3 regions of the Rhodococcus sp. P4_F5 genome follow, and region 1 is predicted to be linked to each of the others. Evidence: riboswitches for the same ligand, from Rfam matches in the RefSeq annotation. Region 1 holds a riboswitch; each other region holds the start of a gene.
The links. Region 1 has a riboswitch for cobalamin ahead of AC1DU4_RS05565 ((2Fe-2S) ferredoxin domain-containing protein). Riboswitches for the same ligand answer to the same signal wherever they lie in the genome.
Positions count from the first base shown of each region.

Region 2: linked by a shared signal. The riboswitch ahead of AC1DU4_RS15195 (ABC transporter substrate-binding protein) and the one ahead of AC1DU4_RS05565 ((2Fe-2S) ferredoxin domain-containing protein) in region 1 are both predicted to bind cobalamin.
Region 3: linked by a shared signal. The riboswitch ahead of AC1DU4_RS03265 (CbtB domain-containing protein) and the one ahead of AC1DU4_RS05565 ((2Fe-2S) ferredoxin domain-containing protein) in region 1 are both predicted to bind cobalamin.

Region 1 covers NZ_JBFUJP010000007.1:1,190-7,672, forward strand. The annotation lists gene AC1DU4_RS05545 (TauD/TfdA dioxygenase family protein) at 1-20, opposite strand, end outside; gene AC1DU4_RS05550 (quinone oxidoreductase family protein) at 107-1,081, opposite strand; gene AC1DU4_RS05555 (TauD/TfdA family dioxygenase) at 1,217-2,242, opposite strand; gene AC1DU4_RS05560 (AraC family transcriptional regulator) at 2,378-3,403, shown strand; gene AC1DU4_RS05565 ((2Fe-2S) ferredoxin domain-containing protein) at 3,410-4,180, opposite strand; cobalamin riboswitch at 4,208-4,358, opposite strand; gene dprA (DNA-processing protein DprA) at 4,382-5,497, opposite strand; gene AC1DU4_RS05575 (YifB family Mg chelatase-like AAA ATPase) at 5,494-6,483, opposite strand, start outside.
Region 2 covers NZ_JBFUJP010000034.1:47,891-54,373, reverse strand. The annotation lists gene AC1DU4_RS15215 (DEAD/DEAH box helicase) at 1-829, opposite strand, end outside; gene AC1DU4_RS15210 (DoxX family protein) at 1,039-1,476, shown strand; gene AC1DU4_RS15205 (ABC transporter ATP-binding protein) at 1,520-2,332, opposite strand; gene AC1DU4_RS15200 (FecCD family ABC transporter permease) at 2,329-3,387, opposite strand; gene AC1DU4_RS15195 (ABC transporter substrate-binding protein) at 3,384-4,394, opposite strand; cobalamin riboswitch at 4,425-4,611, opposite strand; gene AC1DU4_RS15190 (galactan 5-O-arabinofuranosyltransferase) at 4,611-6,458, opposite strand.
Region 3 covers NZ_JBFUJP010000003.1:89,286-95,768, forward strand. The annotation lists gene AC1DU4_RS03235 (hypothetical protein) at 1-72, opposite strand, end outside; gene AC1DU4_RS03240 (CbtB domain-containing protein) at 166-360, opposite strand; gene AC1DU4_RS03245 (MFS transporter) at 642-2,252, shown strand; gene AC1DU4_RS03250 (OsmC family protein) at 2,395-2,829, shown strand; gene AC1DU4_RS03255 (DsbA family oxidoreductase) at 2,889-3,629, shown strand; gene AC1DU4_RS03260 (CbtA family protein) at 3,761-4,609, opposite strand; gene AC1DU4_RS03265 (CbtB domain-containing protein) at 4,600-4,794, opposite strand; cobalamin riboswitch at 4,822-4,947, opposite strand; gene AC1DU4_RS03270 (TerD family protein) at 4,992-6,209, opposite strand; gene AC1DU4_RS03275 (HAD family hydrolase) at 6,250-6,483, opposite strand, start outside.

The DNA.
Region 1 (6,483 bases):
GATGCGATGGTGGTGGTCATGACGATTCCTCTGGGGGTCGCTACTGCTGTGGCCGCGTCGCCGTCGGCTCCGGCAGAGAGGGGATGTGGGAGAGGAGCTTTTGTCCTCAGACGGTGAAGACGGAGGAGCCGATGCTGCGGCCGGACTCCAGGTCGTGGTGCGCCTGGACCGCATCCTCGAGCGCATAGCGCTGGTTGATGCCGATCTTGATGCGGCCCGCCTCGACGTGGGAGAAGAGCTCGCCCGCCAGTTCGGCGCGCTCGGCCGGGTCGGCGATGTAGTCGGCCAGTGCCGGCCGGGTCACGTAGAGCGAACCCTTGACGGCCAGCATCTGTGCGTTGATCGGCGGGGTCGGACCCGACGCGGTGCCGAAGCAGACCAGCAGGCCGCGCCGCGCCAACGAGTCGAGCGAGATCTCGAAGGTCGACTGGCCGATGCTGTCGAACACGACCGGCACACCCTTGCCGTCGGTGAGTTCCCGGACCCGGGCCACCACGTCTTCACGGGTGTACACGATGACGTGGTCGCAGCCGTGTGCACGGGCGACCTCGGCCTTGGCGTCGCTCGACACGGTGCCGATCACGGTGATCCCGAGCAGCTTTGCCCACTGCGTGAAGATCAGGCCGACACCACCGGCGGCGGCGTGCAGCAGCACGGTGTCGCCGGCCTTCAGCGGGTGGATGCGACGCAGCAGGTAGGACGCGGTCAGTCCGCGCATGGTCATGGCGGCCGCGGTCTCGAACTCGATCCCGTCGGGGAGCGCGATCAGCGAGTCCGCCGGCATCACCCGCTCGGTGCTGTACGCGCCGAGCGGACTGCCCGTGTAGGTGACCCGGTCACCCTCCTTGAAGCCCTCCACACCGGCGCCGACCGCCTGGATCACACCGGCGGCCTCGACACCCATCCCGGCGGGCAGCGCGGCGGGGTACAGGCCGCTGCGGAAGTAGGTGTCGGCGAAGTTGAGTCCGACCGCCTCGTGGCGGACGCGGACCTCGCCCGCTCCGGGCTCGCCGACCTCGACGGTCTCCCACTTCATGACTTCGGGGGCACCGGTCTCGTAGAAGCGAATGGCGTGTGCCACGGGTTCTCCAATCTTTGGATGCTCGACTCGTTCGGAGTTCGTGCAGTTGAGGTCGGCCGCGGTGGGCAGCCTGGTCGGTGGTCGGGTGGACCGTCCCGGGTGCAGCCGGGCGATCCGAGGTCGAGTTGCCTTCGGTCAGTGGGCGCCGATCCGCCGGTCTCGGGGCCGGGCGGTCGCGGGGCCGGACGGCACGATCACGTCGCGTGGCGGGATGCCGCCCCGACCCGGTCCGTCGGCGTGATCGTCGCCGTCGACCAGGAAGTTCGGCGGCAGCGGTCGCCCCTGGCGCAGGCTCAACCAGAGGGTCAGCGGGTGCCGATCGGGATCCGTCACGCCGGTGTCCGCGGTCGAGTGCAGGGTCGTGTAGTTGTTCACGAGGAGCAGGTCGCCCGGCTCGAGGTCGATGTCGAACCGGAAGGCGTCGGAGCTCGCGAGGTCGTCGACCAGGTCGAGCAGCTCCTCCTCGGCGCGTCCCAGCCGCGGCACATCCGGGTGGCGTTGCGCGGCCGCGATGTCGCTTCGGGCGTACCGGACGCTGAGCTTGTCGTCGGACCAGCACGCCATCGGCGTCGAGTAGTACGGCGCCCCGCCGGGCAGTTCCTCGCCCCGGCGATCGAAGTACCAGGGGCCGAACATGCGGTCGGCCAGGTCGGGGCGGCGACTCGAGACCTCGCGGTAGACCGCACCCGAGCTGACCACGGAGACGCGGTGACGGGTTCCCAGGCAGAGCACCGCCTGGACGTCCGAGCCACCCGAGGCGAAGGCCTCCGTCGTCGAACCGCTGGTCAGCTTCTGGCCCGAGGAGTTCTGCGAGACCGGGATTCCGAGGTGCTGCCCGATCCCCCAGAAAACGGTCCGGAGGTCGGCGCGGCCGTGGTGGGCCACCGGCAGTCCCTGCACCACCGCGAGCCCGTATCCGCTCTCCAGGTCCGCGGCGACGCGCTCGAGCATGTCGCCGAGAGTCGGCAGCGGGAAGAGCTCGCGGGTGACCTGCAGCAGCGGGGTGCTCTGGTTGCGCACGGAGGCGAGCGCCGTGTCCATCTCAGCGAGGTGGGCCGGGGAGATCGCGTAACGCCACGAGTCGTCGGCCGCGAGGTCGCGGGGTTGCCACGCCGTCGGTGCCGCGCCGGAGGCCTGCAGCACGCTCGTCGAGATCGTCATTGTCCGGCACCGCCCTTCCTCATGGTTTCGATGTGATGCAACAGACATTAGGTGCGGCGCCCATCACATGCTTCACTTAGCGGGACATGCAACACGTCATTTCGGGACATCACCCGGTTGAACGGAGCCAAGGTCTTGAAACCCCTCGCCAGATACGCGTCACTCAACCGCTACATCGAGCTCTGCCAGTCGGTCGGTGTCGACGCCGCCGCCCTCATGCGCGAGGTCGGCCTGAACCCCGCGGGCCTGTCGGTCCAGGACCAGTGGGCCTCCGCCGCCGCCATCGTCCGACTGCTCGCGAACTCGGCGGCGGCCTCCGGACGCGACGACTTCGGGCTGCGGCTGGCGGAGCTTCGACGGCTGTCCAACCTCGGCCCGCTCAGCCTGGTGATCCGGGAGGAGCCCGACGTCCGGAGCGCGTTGGAGGTGCTGATCCGCTACGAGCACACCTACAACGAGGCCCTGCGAATCCGGTTGACCGAGGCCAGCGGACTGGCCACGCTACGGATCGGCCTGGACCTCGGCGAGACCGTCGACTCCCGTCAGTCGATCGAGCTCGCCGTCGGCGCGACCCATCAGATCCTTCGCGGCTTCCTCGGCTCCCGCTGGCAGCCCGTCACGGTCGGTTTCACGCATCCCGCGCCGGCAGACACCAGCACGTATCGCCGAATATTCGGCAACACGGTGGAATTCGAGTACGAGACCACGGGCATCGTGTTCTACGCCAACGATCTCAATGCCCCGAACCAGCTGTCCGACGAGCTGCTGCGGCCCTACGCCCGGCAACTCCTGGACGGGCTCCCCGCCTCCACGGAGACGACGGCGTTGGACCGGACCCGCGAGCTGATCGAGGTCCTGTTGCCCACCGGCCGCTGTTCCGTCGAGCAGGTCGCCCGGAGCCTCGGGGTGGACCGGCGGACCGTGCACCGGCAGCTCGCGGCGTCCGGCGAGACGTTCACCTCGGTGCTCAACTCGGTGCGCATCTCGTTCGCCGAACGGTTCGTGACGAACCCGCGGTACTCGCTGACCGAGGTCGCCCTGCTGCTGGGGTTCTCCACCCCCGGCAGCTTCACGAGGTGGTTTCGAAGCCAGTTCGATCAGACACCAAGCGAGTGGCGCGCCGTCCAGATCAGCCCCCGCGAGGGCTCCGGACCTCGGTGAGCGCCGTCAGTCGTCGAAACCCCCGCGAACCCGCTTGCCCGTGAGTTCGTCCGTCCCGCACACCAGGTCCGCCACCAGGGTCTCGGCGTCGTCCGGGTCGAGCCCGGCGAACCACTCCCCGCGGGGGTAGACGACCACCAGCGGCCCCAGGTTGCACGGGCTCAGGCAGCCAGACGCGGTCACCATCAGTGCGGGCTGCGGCGCCGCCTTCGCGGCCGCGGTCAGCGCGCGGTGCACCGGCCCGGCGCCGTAGGCCATGCACCGGGGCCCCTTGCACACCAGCACGTGGTCGCGGTGCGGTTCGATCTCCGACCAGGCGGGGCTGCGGTACGAGGCGGGGCTCGCCGTGACGGCCGATCCCGCACCGTCGCAGGCCGACGCCACTGCCGCGGCGACGGCGGTCTCGGCGCCGGTGTCCTCGCCGAAGGTGACCAGGAGGTCGGCGCCGGCGCGCGTCTCGCGCCAGTTCGCGACGGCCCTCTGCGTCCAGGTGATCAGGTAGCGGTCGCGCGGGACCGCCACCGGCAGCAGCAGCACCGCGCCCAGGCCGTCGGCGACGGCCGCGTCGAGGGCGTCGTGCAGCGTCGGGGTGGCCGCGTCGAGGTAGGCCAGGGTGACGTCGCCGTCCCGGTGGCCGCGCACCTCGCGCAGCAGCCGCTCCGCGGACTTCTCGTCGACCCCGCTGACCGTCGGCCGCAGCACCAGCACGGTCCGCCGGCCGCGGCGGTCCGCGCGCTCTGCTCGTGGCGCGGACAGGGCTCCGCCTGCAACATTCATCGTGTGATCGGTCCATCCTCGTGGCGTGATCGAGCGTCGACGAGGGTGGTATCTGGCTACGTGCCTCCCGCGGGGAGGCACTCACAGTGGCGGGACCGCGCCGGATTCGCACCGGCTTCCCATGACCTCGACGATCATGACCGCTGCAGGCTATCGCACCCACGTCCGCCCGAATCCGCCCGTCCCCGCGACCGTTTCGCCTCACCGCCGGAACCAACCCGTCTCGTCCGAGTCGATCAACCCGCTCATCTCCAACACCGGCAACGCGCCCCGCACCGAGTTCAGTGGCAACCCCGACCCCTCCGAGAGTTCCCGCACCCCAACCGAACCCGACGCCGGGAACGCTTCGTACACCTGCGCCGCCCTTGCCGACAGCCCGTCCAGCCGGCGCGCCGGACCGGACTCCGGCTCCCCCACCTCGATCGGCCCGGCCGCCTCGGCGACGTCCGCCGCCCGCGCCGCCAGCCGGGCCTCGCCGTCCCGGATCATCCGGTGACAGCCCACCGACGCGGCGGAGGTCACCGGCCCCGGCACCGCCAGGACCGGCCGGCCCAGGCGCGCGGCCCAGGCGGCGGTGTTGCGGGCCCCGCTGCGGGCACCGGCCTCGACCACCAGGACCGCGTTCGCCAGCGCCGCGACCAGCCGGTTCCGCGCCAGGAACCGGTACCGGGCCGGCGGCGTACCGGGCGCGTACTCGCTGACCACCAGGCCCTCCTTCGCGATCTCCCGCAGCAGCCGCCCGTGGCCCGCGGGGTAGGCCCGGTCCACCCCGCAGGCCAGCACCGCCACGGTCGGCGTGCCCGCCGCCAGCGCCGCCCGGTGCGCGGCGCCGTCGATGCCGTAGGCCGCCCCGGAGACCACGGTCCAGCCCTCCCCCGCCAGGTCGTCGACGAACTGACTCGTCGCGTGCTCGCCGTAGCCGCTGGCCGCCCGGGTCCCCACCACCGCGACCGCGCGTTCGGTCAGCCCCGCCACCGAACCGCCGCCGAGCACCCACAGCGCCAGCGGCGGCGCCGACTCCCGGTCCGCCCGGGGCTCGACCCCGTCGAAGGCGAGCAGCTTCCACTCCGGCCAGTCCTCGTCGTCGGGGGTCAGAAGTCGGCCGCCGAGCCGCTCGACCAGCGCGAGGTCCCGCTCGGCCGTGTCCAGGTGCCGGCGCGCCTGCGTCCGGGCGCGCAACACCTCCGGCAGTTGCGCCCCGCGCACGGCCCGCGCGGCCTCCTCGGGGCCGACCGCCCGCACCAGTTCCACCAGCGGCGCGCACGGCCCCTGCGCCACCTGGGACAGGTACGCCCAGGCCGCCGCCCTGGTGTTCACGCGCCGCTCCGATCCTTGAAGCCCAGCTCCCGGAAGCCCAGCGCCAGGCCCACCTCGTCCTCGCCCGGCACCGGCAGTCCCTCCAGGTCGGACAGCGTCCACGCCACCCGCAGCGCGCGGTCCGCGCCGCGGGCGGTGATCTGACCCTCCCGCAGCCCCCGTTCGAGCGGCACGAGGGCCCGCCGGGACAGCCGAAAGCGTTGCCGCAGGGCGGGACCGGGCACCTCGGCGTTGGTGCGCCACCCGAACTCCTGCCAGCGCGCGACGGCGGCGGCGCGTGCGGTCGACACCCGCTCGCGCACCGACGCGGTGGACTCCGCGGCGTCGCCGTTGAGCGCCCCGACGGACAGCTCGCGCATCCGCACCCGCAGGTCCACCCGGTCCAGCAACGGCCCCGACAGCTTGCCGAGGTAGCGCCGGCGGACGGTCGGGGTGCAGATGCAGTCCACCTCGCGCGGCGGTGCGCAGGGGCACGGGTTCGCGGCGAGGACCAGCTGGAATCGCGCCGGGTAGCGGGCCACACCGTCGCGGCGGGCGATCCGCACCTCGCCGTCCTCGAGCGGGGTGCGCAGCGCCTCGAGCGCCTTGACGCCCAGTTCCGCGCACTCGTCGAGGAACAGCACGCCGCGGTGCGCCCGGCTCACCGCGCCGGGCCTGGCCATCCCGGAGCCGCCGCCGACCAGCGCGCTGACCGAGCAGGTGTGGTGCGGGGCCACGAACGGCGGCTCGGTGATCAACGGCCGTTCGATGGTGAGCAGGCCGGCCACCGAGTGGATCGCCGTCACCTCCAGCGCCTCCCCGTCGCTCAGCGGCGGCAGCACGCCGGGAAGCCGTTGCGCCAGCATGGTCTTGCCGATCCCGGGCGGGCCGGTCAGCATCAGGTGGTGGGCTCCGGCGGCGGCGATCTCCAACGCGAGGCGGGCCTCCCCCTGGCCCGCGACATCGCTGAGGTCCGCCGTCACCGGCTCCGGGTCCGCCTGCATCGG
Region 2 (6,483 bases), on a different contig from region 1:
ACACCACGCAATCCCACGCGACGGCGGTCAGCTCGTCCGCGTCGGTGCGCAGGACGCTGTAGCTGGTGAGCACCACCGCGGCGTCCGGCCCGGTCGCCGGCAGCTCGCGGCTCGCGCCGTGGTGCACCACCACCGGCAGGTCGGGTGCGAAGCGGTCCAGCTCGCGTCGCCAGTTGCCGATCACCGAGGTCGGGCACACCACCAGGTGCGGCCCGGACCCCGCGCGGGTGGCCAGCAACGAGATGGCCTGCAGCGTCTTCCCCAGCCCCATCTCGTCGGCGAGGATGCCGCCGCCCTCGCCGGCCAGCGCGCGCAGCCAGGTGACGCCGTGAATCTGATAGGGCCGCAACGTCGCCCGGATGCCTGCGGCGGCCAGCTCGCGGCCGGTGCCGGCCGCGTCGGCGAACTGCCGCAGCGTGGACGCCGCCGTCCCGATCGCGGTCTCGTCCGCGCGCAGGCAGGCATGCGCGGCGGTGGGCATCGACCCCGCCAGAGCCGCCCAGGCCGCGGCGTCGTCGCCCTCGTCGACCCGCAGCGCGGCCCGGTGCCACGCCCACACCGACGCGCCCACCTCGTCGGGACCGGCGGCCAGGCGCCGCAGCGCGGGCAGCACGTCGGTCAGGTCCGCCGCCCGAACCGCCACCGTCCGCGGCGCGACCGTGGCGCCGTCGACCGGGACCGCCAGCCGGCACGTGCTCGCGGTCCCCGCAGGGAGGCCGAGAGCGGTCAGCGCCGACTCGACGTCCGCGACGCCCCACCATGCAAGGGTCGCGAGGGCGGGCACGAAGGTGGCCTGCAGGCGCCCGGGGTCCGCACTCGACTCGCTCATGTCCGCCGAGGGTAGCGGTCCGGGGAGCTCCACCGCCAACGAGAAGTAGGTCAGAAGCCGCAGATCAGGTGTGGTTTTCCCGACATTGACGGATCCCGGATCGGTGCGTCTCTGACGCGGCGGCGATGAGTTCCGGGGGCCGTACGGGTCTACCTGGTATGCGCCCCCGCACCCCGCGTGAGGCCCACGAGGACGAGACGGAGCCCGCCATGACCATCACCCCGAACACCACGTCCGGCCCGGCCGCCACGACGGCCGACGCCGTCACGCCGCGGCAGCGCCTTGCCGGTCGGATCGCCACCGGCCTGGTCGTGGTCTTCCTGCTGTTCGACTCGGTCACCCACATTGCGAACGTGGAGCAGGTGCGCACCGCGATGGCGGACCTCGGCTTCGATCCCGGGCTGAACCGGGTCTTCGGCGTCGTGCTGCTGATGTGCCTGGCGCTGTACCTCGCGCCGGTCACCGCGATGCTCGGTGCGGTGCTGCTGACGGGGTACCTCGGCGGGGCAGTGGCGACGAACCTGCTCACCGAGCAGCCGATCGTCAGCACCACGCTGTTCCCGATCTACACCGGAATCCTGGTGTGGGGCGGGCTGTACCTGCGCGACGCCCGGGTCCGCTCGGTCATGCCGCTGCTGCGCGGCTAGTCAGACAGCTCCGCCGCTCGTGCGCGGTGTCCAGAGAGCCCCGTCAACCGCGCACGAGCGCGTCGGCGCCTTCGGCCGCCCCGCACAGCACCACCATCGGACGTCCCGTTCGTGGATGGGGTTGCACCAGGGCGTCGAGGCCGTAGACGTCCGCCAGCAGTTCGGCGGTGAGTACCGACTCCGTCGGGCCCTCGGTGACGACCTGGCCGTCGCGCAGCACCACGAGGTGATCGCAGTACATCGCGGCCAGGTTCAGGTCGTGCATCGCGGCCACCGTCGTGAGCCCACGGGCCCGGATCAGTTCGAGCAGTTCCAGCGACGCCGAGACGTCGAGGTGGTTGGTGGGTTCGTCGAGCAGCAGCACACAGGGGCGCTGCGCGAATGCCCGGGCCAGCTGTGTCTTCTGCTTCTCGCCGCCGGACAGGCTCTGCCACAACCGGTGTCGCAGATGGGTGATGCCGGCCGTCGCGAGGCAGTCGGTGACCAGTTCGCCCGTGCCGTGTGCGGCGGGTCGGGCCCAGCCGCCGCGGTGCGGGATGGCGCCGAGTTCGACGATCTGTTCCACCGTCAGGTCCAGTTCGGTGGCCGAATGCTGTTCCACCAGTGCGACGGTGCGGGCGAACTCCCGGCGTTGCATCGTGGTCGTCGCGACGTCGCCGAGTAGCACCCGTCCGCTGTCCGGACGTTCGAGTCGGGCGATCGTCGACAGCAGCGACGTCTTGCCCGACCCGTTCGGTCCGATCAGTCCTGTGACCCGCTTTTCCGGAGCCGAGCACGTCACGCGGTCGAGGATCCGTGTGCCTCCTGCCGACCAGGTGACGTCCTCGACGCGGATCTCGGGGGAGTGGTGGCTCATGAGGTGGCTCCCCGTCGTCGGAGCAGCCACACGAACGCCGGCACCCCGACGACGGCGGTGACGATGCTGATGGGCAGTTCCCGCCCGGGCATGACCGTGCGGGCGGCGATGTCGGCCCACACCAGCAACAGGGCGCCCACCAGAGCGACCACCGGGAGCAGGCGCGCGTGCAGCGGCCCGACGAGCATCCGGGCCGCGTGCGGCACCACGAGTCCGACGAAGCCGATGATGCCGGCCTGCGCCACCAGCGCCGCCGTGCACAGCGACGCCACCACGTACAGCACCCAACGCGACCGCTCGACGTTGGTGCCGAGGCTCGCGGCGGCACGCTCACCGAACGCGAACGAGTCCAGTACCCGGCTGTAGGCCAGGAAGATCGTCATCGTCGCGGCGACGACGACGAGGATGCCGACCAGACCCGACCAGCGCACGCCGGCCACCGAGCCGAGAGTCCAGTTCAGCACCCGGTGGGCGGAGTCGCGGTCGCCGAACAGCACCAACGCCGACGTCAGCGCCGCGGCCAACTGCCCCACCGCGATACCGGCGAGGACGAGTCGACCGGGCAGCAGCGCCCCGGACCGGGACGTCGCGATGACGAACACCAGCAGCAGGCTCCCGAGGGCACCGAGGAATGCTGCGGACGAGACGGCGCCGAATCCCAAGGCGCCCACCGCACTCGCGCCGGTCGTCAACGCCAGGACCGCACCCAACGACGCGCCCCCGGACATGCCGAGCAGGTAGGGGTCGGCCAGCTGGTTGCCGGTCAGCGACTGCAGCACCGCGCCGCACAGGGCGAGTCCCGCGCCGATCGCCGCGGCCGCCAGTACCCGTGGCATCCGCAGGTCCACGACGATGTGGGTGGTGAGCAGGTCAGTGCCCGGGCCGATGCCGAGGCGTCCGGCGATCGACTCGACGACTGTGCCGATCGACAGGTCGGCCGCGCCGATCGCGACCCCGGCCGCGCAGCTCACCACGAGCAGCGCGACCAGGATCACCGACCAGCCGGTGCTGGTCGCCGCGGCTACCCGGGCCGGCACCCGGGTCGTCGGACTCATGCCCCGTTGCCGCCCAGCTGCTCGGCGACCAGGCTCGCGCCCTCGATGGTGCGCGGTCCCGGCGTGCTCGCCGAGAACGGGACCACGACGAACGCGTCGTCCCGCACGGCCTTCAGGTCCTTCAGGGCCGGGTCGCTCCGCATGTAGTTCTTCTTCTCCTCGGCCGTGTCCCACGACGCGTCGGCGAGGACGATGACGTCGGGATTCGCGGCCAGCACCGTCTCCCAGCTGCCGTCGAGCCACGCGCCGTCGGCGTTCGCGAAGACGTTGGTCCCGCCGACCGCATCGATGATCAGCTGAGGTCCGCCGGCGTTGCCGCCGACGTACGGGGTGTCGGTGTTGCTGTCGTACCAGAAGATGCTCTTGCCCTTCGCGGGCGCCGCGGCCTCGATGCCGCTGAGGGTCTCGCGCATCTGCGCGACGACGGCGTCGGCCTCGGACTCGCGGCCGAACAGGGTCCCGTAGTCGGTGACCTCGGTGCCGATCGAATCCCAGGACACGGCGGGACGGGTCGACTTGTCCTTGCAGCCGAACGGGGAGACGTAGGTGGCGACACCGAGGGCGTCGAACGACTCGTGCGAGCCGACGGCCTTGTCGTCGAACGCGCTCGAGTACGACGCGAGCACCAGGTCGGGCTTGACCTCGAGCAGGGCCTCGCGGCTCGGGTAGTCCTTCTCGTCGAGCGACGGGACCTGCGCGTAGGCGGAGGCCCACTGCGGTGCGATGGTGTCGTCGAGGTAGGCCGTGCCGGCCATCCGGTCCTGGGCGCCGATCGACAGCGCCGTTTCGGTGGCGCCCTGGTTGAGGGTGACGCCGCGCTCGGCGGGTCCGGCGAGGGTGACTGTGCGACCGCAGCTCTGCAGGGAGATCGCAGCGGTGTCGCCGTCGGAGTCCGACGACCCGCCACACGCGGACAGGGTGAGGGCGGCAGCGATCGACAGTGCCGCGGAGGAGATGACCCGGGGGGAGATACGCGAGCGAGCTCGCGACGAAACGAGGGTGCGCAAAGCGACCCGCCTTCCATGACTCGTGGAAAACATCAGGGCTGCGTCACGGCCGGTCTCCTGGCTTCGCAGGGATGACCGGCGACCGCACCTTCCCAGATGCCTGCGCACCCAGTGGTCGGAGCTCGAGCCCCAAGCGGTCGACGTACCTGCTCACAGTGGCGAGTACCGCGCCGGTTTCACACCGGACTTCCCGAACACCGTGACAACAAGTGGACCCTAACCGACGCGGGTGACCACCACGAAAGGCCCGGCCTCGGTGACCGAGAACCGCGGGTCCTCGAACAGCTTCTCCGGGAACGTCACGGTGTAGCGGCGCACGTTCGGGTCGTTCGGGTACACGTCCTCCGCGAGGCGCAGGGTGTACCCGTCGTCGGACTGGCGGAAGACGAACGTGTCGGGGCCCCGCAGGCCGGTCGCGTCCATCGCCTCGATCAGCTCGTCGGGGGTCTGCAGTTCCGTCCAGGACTCGATGTAGGCGGCCCGCCTGTCGAACTGCGCCAACGGGTTTGCGTAGTGCGAGGTGAGCCCCTGGAACCCGAAATACGGGTAGAAGCTCAGGAAGCTGGTGTCGGCGGTGAGCACCACGGTGTCGGACCGCGGGCCGGGGCGCTGCGCCTGGATCGCCTCGTCCACCGCCGCGTAGTAGGCGGCGGCGCCCGGCGGACGCTGGTCCGCGCGCACCCCGTCGCCGTCCGTGTCGGTGTAGGCGATGGTGATCTCCGGCGCCAGCAGGTGCGGGATGGACTGGGCGAACGCGAGCGCGCCGAGCGCGCCCACCGCCACCACCGCGGCCTTGACCCGGGGGTTCTCGCTGGTCGCGAGGATCAGCCAGCGGGCGAAGTCGACGAAGCCGAAAACACCTGCGGCGCCGAGCAACACGATGAGCACCGGCTCGAGCCGGAAGGACAGCAGGGTGGTGCCGACCGCCGTCGCCGCCATCGACATCAGGACCCACAGGTACGCCGCGACCACGCCGAGGCCCAGCGCCTGCGCGCGCCGCGACGAGGCGGCGCGACCGGCCAGCCACACCGTGCCGAGCAGGCACAGCGCCCCGGTCAGGTCGCCGTCGAACATCGGCAGCGGCAGGTCCGCGCCGGCCTCGGGCAGGTAGTGGGTGGCGGAGCCGGTGCCCGACAGCGTGCCGGTGCGCAGCGCGCTGAGGAACGGCAGCCACACGATCAGCGCGATCAGGCCGGAGATCACTCCGGCCGCGGCCAGGCGCACCAGCGGGCCGAGGGCCGCCCGCCACGATCCCTGCGCGCGGACCGCGAGGCCCGCCGCGACCAGGGCCATCACCGTCACCGCGAAGGCCGCGTAGCCCAGGTAGAGCGTGTAGAAGGTGGCGGCGAGGCCGAGGAACAGTCCGGTGCCCACGACGGCGCCCCACCCGCCGGATCCGGTCTCCCCGGGCCGGTAGAGCCCGCCCCACGCCAGCAGCAGCACCGGCGGCAGCAGCACCACCAGGATCGCGCTGTACGCCTCGGGCGAGGCGTACCCGACCGTCAGCGCGGTCGTCGCGACCGTGGCCAGCACGGCGAGGTCGGCGCGGATCAGCCTGGACCACAACACGAGTGCGATCACCGACGCCACCGCGAGCGACGCGATCGCGTACGGCTTGAACGCCTCCCAGCCGTCCATGCCGAGCAGGTTCGCGACCCGCCCGCCGAACCAGAACCAGCCGGCCGGGTAGAACGACGGCAGGTCTGCGTAGGTCATGTCCTTCAGGGCCGCCGTGTCCGTCATCCGGGTGAGGAACTCGGTGCGGAACTCCTGGTCCACCGAGACGCCGTGCAGGTACAGCTTGGTGGCGGCCAGCGGCATGCCGAGGGTGACGGTGACGAACCCGGACACCCCGGCCCAGGACATCACCTTCGCCACGGTGGCCGCGCGGCGTCGGCGCAGCAGCCACACCGACAGCGCCAGCACCGACAGCGTGAGCACCTGCCCGACCGTGGTCAGCGCGCGGGTGACGTTGGAGGAGTTGAACGCCGGCCACTGGACCGCCGAGAAGGCGACCAGTCCGACGGCGGCGACGACCACCGCAACGAGCGCCGCCAGCACCATCTCCCCGGCGGCGGACGCGGCCCGG
Region 3 (6,483 bases), on a different contig from region 1:
CCGTTGGCGGCTGACGGGTGCGATGCCCGCGACCCGGTCGTGCAGGCTGTCGAAATCTGTCGGTGAACTCATCGAGGTCTCCGTTTGCTCGTGAGAGCTGTTGCCCACCAGCGAGTTCTGGATCGGACGACCTGGCCCGCCGGCTGGTGTCGCCGCGCTACGGCGTCAGTGGCACGGCAGGCCTAGCAGGTGACGGCCGTCGTGCATGAGCTCGTGCAGGTACATGCCCGAGCGGGAAATCGCGCCCTGGTCGAAGCCGACCAGGTACAGGGTGAGTAGCGCGAGCGCGGCGACGCCCACGACTACGAGAAGGGCGCCGGCGGACTCCGCCGCGCGGCTCGGCAGGTTGACTGTGGTCATGCTTCCTCCAGCGGCGCCGGTTGGTGGCGGCGCCAGTATTCGCGGCGGCGGTCCGGTCCGATCGGCCCAGTGCTTTCGGCGTCAATACCTTCGGCGCCAATACTTCTCGGCGGCGGTCCCGGACTGTCGGGATCACGTCGCGGAGCGCCGGTGGAGTGTGCCGTCGTGTGATTCAGCGACCCAATCACGTGTCACAACAAACCTGAGGCTACACCCCTCGCGGGAGGCGAATCTCGCCTTTGGGCGCGCGTGGGGGAGCGAATTGGTGTCCACTGATAGGCGTGTCCTCCACCCCGGTCGACAGCCGGCCGCCCCTCGACGACCGGCCGGGGCGCGCCCGTGTCGTGCTGCTGTCGCTGATACTCGTTGCCGCGGTTGCCAATCTGAACCTGGCCGTCGCGAACGTCGCCCTGCCGGACATCGGCCGGGACTTCGACGCCAGCCAGACGCAGCTGAACCTGATCGCGGTCGGCTACTCGGTCGGGCTGGCCGCCTCGGTGCTGTACCTCGGCGCGCTCGGCGACCGCTACGGGCGCAAGCGACTGCTGGTGCTGGGCACGGTGCTCTCGATCCCGGCGTGCCTGATCGCCGGCGCGGCACCGAACTTCGAGGTGCTGTTCGCCGCCCGGCTGCTCGGCGGACTGTCCGCGGGGCTCGCCTTTCCCACCACCCTCGCGCTGATCACGGCTCTGTGGTCGGGCGCTGCGCGCACCCGGGCCATCGCGCTGTGGTCGGCGATCGGCGGCGGCATCTCCGCGCTCGGCCCGCTGGTGTCGGGCCTGCTGCTCGAACGCTACGACTGGGGCGCGGTGTTCTACGTGACGCTCCCGCTCGCCGTGGTCGCCCTCGGCATGGCACTGAGGTACGTACCCGCGCATGTCAACGAGTCCACCGCGGCCGTCGACCACCTGGGCGGGATGGTGTCCGTGGTGCTGGTGGCAGCGCTGGTGCTCGGCATCAACTTCGCGCCGGTGGACGGGATGCGGGCGACCGCGCTCGGGCTGCTGGCGATCGCGTCGGCCGCCGGTGTGGTGTTCGTGGTCAGGCAGCAGCGCGCCCCGAATCCGCTCTTCGACCTCGAGGTCGCGCGCCGGCGGATCTTCTGGGTGGCCGCGGTCGCGGGGATCGTCGTGTTCGGCACCCTGATGGGCGTCATGTACATCGGACAGCAGTTCATGCAGAACGTGCTGGGCTACTCGACGCTCGCCGCCGGTTCGGCCGCCCTGCCCGCCGCGGCGGTCATGGTGCTGGTGGCGCCGCAGTCCGCACGGTTGATCGAGGCGCACGGCTGCCGCGTCACGCTGCTGCTCGGTTACGCGGCCATCGTGTCGGGTCTGATGGTCGCGCTGCTGCTGTGGAAGGAGGACGCGCAGTACTGGAAGATCGGGCTCGGCTACATGCTCCTCGGCGTGGGCGTCGGCCTCGCGGGCACCCCGGCCTCGCGCTCGCTCACCGGCTCGGTCCCGGTTCGACGCGCCGGAATGGCGTCGGGAACGGCAGACCTGCAGCGCGACCTCGGTGGCGCGATCATGCAGTCGGTGCTCGGCGCGCTGCTCACCGCCGGTTACACCGCCTCGTTCGCCGCGACGGTCGCCGCCTCGCCGCAGTCCGACGAGGTCAGTGACCAGGTGAAGTCCACGCTCGAGAAGTCGTTCTCGGGCGCGGCCGACATCGCGGAGCGGTACCCGCAGTACGCGGACCAGATCCTGGCCGCCGCGCGGACGGCCTTCCTGGACGGCGACACCAAGGCGTACGTGGCGGCGGTCCTGATCGTGCTGGCCGGCGCGGCCTTGGTCTTCTTCGTCTTTCCCAAGCGCGACGAGGAGCGGCAGCTGCTGGCGCACTACCACCGGGTCGACAACGTGGAGGTGTCCGTCGGCGACGACGGGTGAACGCGGAACGACACCCGAACCGGACGGCGCTCGCCGCGCGACAACGTCGGCCCCATTCCGGTGGCCCGGCACCACGATCCGGGACAGACTGTCCCTGCAGGTATGCCTGCGCGAACCGTAAGCCTCGACGGAAGGACTCACCATGCCCACTCGTACCTCCCGCACCGCGTGGAACGGCACCCTGCAGGACGGTTCCGGCCAGGTGGAGCTCACCAGCTCCGGCACAGGGACCTTCGAGGTGTCGTTCCCCAAGCGGGCCGCGGAGGAGGCCGGCGGCACCACCAGCCCCGAGGAACTGATCGCCGCCGCACACTCGTCCTGCTACGCCATGCAGCTCTCCGCGCTGATCGGCGAGGCAGGAGGCACCCCGCAGAGCCTGGACGTGACCGCGTCCGTGACCCTGGGGCCGGACAACCCCGGATTCAAGCTGACGGGCATCAAGCTCGTCGTCCGCGGGGAGGTCGACGGGCTCGACGCCGCCGGATTCGCAAAGGTGGCCCAGGCCGCCAAGGAGTCCTGCCCGGTGAGCAAGGCCCTGACCGGCGTCGAGATCACCCTGGACGCCGCGCTGGAGTGAGCCTCTCGTCCGGCGGCGGGGCGGAACAGAAGTCGAGTCGCGGATGTTTAGAATAATTCGTGAGCACAGATACCAGTGACCAGCAGACCGCCCCCGCCGTCGCGCCGTCCGTGGTGGTGGAGGTGTGGTCCGACATCGCCTGCCCGTGGTGCTACATCGGCAAGCGCCGCTTTGCCGCCGCCCTCGAGAAGTTCGAGCACCGTGACCAGGTCCGGGTGCAGTGGCGCTCGTACCAGCTCCTGCCCGACCGCCCGGTCGGCGCACGGATCAGCAACATCGACGAGGTCGCCGCGCGCAAGGGCCTGTCCGCGGCCGAGGCGCAGCAGCTGGCGGCCCGCGTCACCGCCGTCGCGGCCGAGGACGGCCTGGTGATGGACTTCGACATCGCGATTTCCGCCAACACCTTCGACGCGCACCGGCTGGTCCACCTGGCCGGCGACCGCACCGACGAGGTGATGGAGGCGTTGTTCCGGGCGCACTTCACACAGGGCCGGGTGGTGGACGACCGCGAGGAACTGGTCGCCATCGCCGCCGAGGTGGGTCTGGACGCCGACGAGATCCGGGCGGCCCTGGAGACCGACACCGCCGCCGATCAGGTGCGGGCCGAGACCGAGGAGGCCCAGCGGCTCGGGATCAACGGCGTGCCGTTCTTCGCGGTGAACCGGGCGATCGGTGTCTCGGGGGCGCAGCCCGTCGAGGTGTTCACCCAACTGCTCGAGCAGGCGTTCGCCCAGTCCGGCGCGATCGTCACAGTCGACGGTGACGGTGGCGCCTGCACCGACGACACCTGCGCGGTCTGAGCGGCCACCCCTACGCCTGACCGAATGTCGCATTCGTTCACCTCAGCTGAACGAATGCGACATTCGGTCGGTGTTGCGGGTCGGTGTTGCGGGTCGGTGTTGCGGGTCGGTGTTGCGTTGCGCGGTGGGGGTCAGCGACCGGCGACGGCGACCGCTGAGCGCGTACGGGCGGCGCGTTCGGTGAGGAAGGCGAAGCCCAGCCCGAGCGCCAGCCACAGCGTGGCCTGGACTGTGAGCGAGGAGATCCGGAACTCCCAGAGCAGGGAGGCCGGGAAGTCGCTGCCCACCTCGTCGACGTCGGGCAGCGCCAGGTAGCCGACGCCGACGACCACCAGGAACGCGAGCAGCGGGGCCGCGATCCGGACCGTCAGGAAGTCGTTGGCCGCCACGATCCTGGCGGCGTACGCGGCGACGGCGACGGCCAGCAGCCCGAGGACCACCGATGCCAGCCACAGCAGCGTCCGCTTGTCGATGGTGTCCGGGTCGCCCACCGCGGGCGGGTTCGCCGGGTACTTGAAGAACGGCACGGCCTCGATCGCGAGCCACCCCAGCCCGGCCAGCGCCAACGCGAGCACGGGTGCGGACAGCGTGCTCGCGCGCCGCGCGTAGTAGGTCACCGAGGCGTAGATGGCGCCGAGGGCGAGGCCGGCGAGCGCGGTGGCCAGGAACAGGCCCGCCCGCTGCCCGTCCCGGCTGACCAGCGCGTCCTCGCCGTGCGAGTGGGCCGCGTCGGTCTCGGCCGCGGTGGCCGCGGCGCCCGGGGCGGGGTGCTCGTGGGCCTCGGAAGTGGCGTGTTCGTGGGCCTCGGCCGCGGACGGCTCGGCCTCGGCGGCCGCGGATGCCGACTCCTCGATGGCGATGGCCGCGTTGACGTGCGGCTCGCCGATCACGAACGCGACGGCACCGGCCAGCAGCCCGGCGACGAGGCCGGCCAGCAGCCCGCGGATGAGGAGGTTCTTGAAGGACTCGGTCAGTGGCACGGCAGGCCCAGCAGGTGGCGACCGTCGTGCATCAGCTCGTGCATGTACATGCCGGTGCGAGAGACCGCGCCCTGGTCGAAACCGACCAGGTACAGCGTCAACATCGCGAGCAGTACGACGCCCGCGATGATCATCGCGATGCCGATGGAATCGGTTGCCCTGCTGGGGGCGTGAACGTAAGCCATGGTTCCTCCTGGGATTTCGCGTCCCTAAAAAATCCTGGCGATGATGACGGTGTCTGGCTGTCGAGGCTGACGAACGCCTCGATCACAGTGGCGCGACCGCTCCGGACTTGCACCGGATTCCCGTCCACCATCGCATTACCCGCAGACTTTCGCACCTGATGCGAAGTCGTGTCAATCGGGTCCCCGAAGGGCGAGGGTCAGTCGCCGAGGAAGGGGTGGAGGTGCTTGGCGGCCTTCTGCGGCGTCTTCGCGTCGACACCCTCCCCGACGGCCTGCAGTTTCCAGCCACCTGCCTGCCGGTAAACCTTGGCCATCACCATGGCGGTGAACGGCATGCCGCCCTTCAGCGTGAACCGCGCGAGCTCGGCCTGGATCGTGGCGTCGACGAGCCGGCAGAACGCGTTGTCGACCTGCTCGAACGTCTGCCCCCGGAACGAGGTCACGACGAAGACGATCGTGGTCACCCGGGCGGAGACGGCGCTCAGGTCCACCGCGATCACCTCGTCGTCACCGTCACCGTCGCCGGTGAGGTTGTCGCCGGAGTGGACGATCGAGTTGTCGGTGGACTTCAGCTTCCCGAAGTAGACGACCTCGGCCAACTCGGTGCCGGCGAACAGCAGCGCGGAGGCGTCGAGGTCGATGTTCGCCTGGCGCGCGCCGAACCGGCCGCGGGTGACGACGGGATCCCAGCCCAGGCCCATCCGGATCTGGGTGAGTGCGACACCGCCGTCCTTCTTCAGGGTGACCTTCTGGCCCTTGGTCAGGCTGACGGGCCTGCTCTTGGTCAGGCTGACCTCCGCAGGTGCCGCAGGTGCCGCAGGTGGCGCGGGTGCCGCGGGTGCCGCAGGTGCCGCAGGTGCCGCGGGCGGCGCCGGGGGAGCCGGCGGTGCAGCGGGGGTGGGGGCCGGCTCGTCGTCGACCGACACCCCGTGGTCGGTGACCAGCGCCGCGAAGCCCCCGGCGTAGCCCTGGCCCACCGCCCGCACCTTCCAACCACCCTGGCGGCGGTACAGCTCGAGCGCAATGACGATCGACTCGCTGTCCAGGCCGTCGATCCGGTACTCGTACAGCATGTTTCCCGCGGTGTCGGCGACCCGCGCCGTCGGGGCGGCGAACCGGCCGAAGCTGCCGGTGGGGTCGTCGAGGGTGATCACCGCGCGCACCTGCTCGACGTCCGCCGGCACCGCGCCGAGCGAGACCGCGAGCTCGGCGGACTGACCGGGCACACCCGGCTGCAGGCGCACGCCCGGACCGGTCGGCTGGTTGAAGAAGACGAAGTCCTGGTCCGAGCGGACCTTGCCCTGCGCGGTGACCAGCAGCGCGGACAGGTCGGCGGCGGCGGTGAGCGCGAGTGAGACAACGACGTCGTCGACGGTCAGGGTCGCGTTCTGGCCCTTGGTGAGCTGCTCTGGCACGGTGATCGTCCTTCGGGTCGTCGGGCTGTGGTCGGTCTGTTCAGGGGCGGGGAGAAGACTCGGCGGGTGCCTCGGCCAGGGCGGAGGTCGGCGGAACGCGGCACGCGAACCAGCGCAGGATCTCCTCGCCCGCAGCGATTCCCGCGTTCGCGGTGACCGTCAGGCCCGGACGCTGCCAGCCCAGCTGTTCGAGTTCTCCGTGCCTGGGTCGGATCGCGGCATCGGCCACGGCGAGCATGTCCGCGTCGAGTGCGCCGTCGCCGGCGGCGAGCAT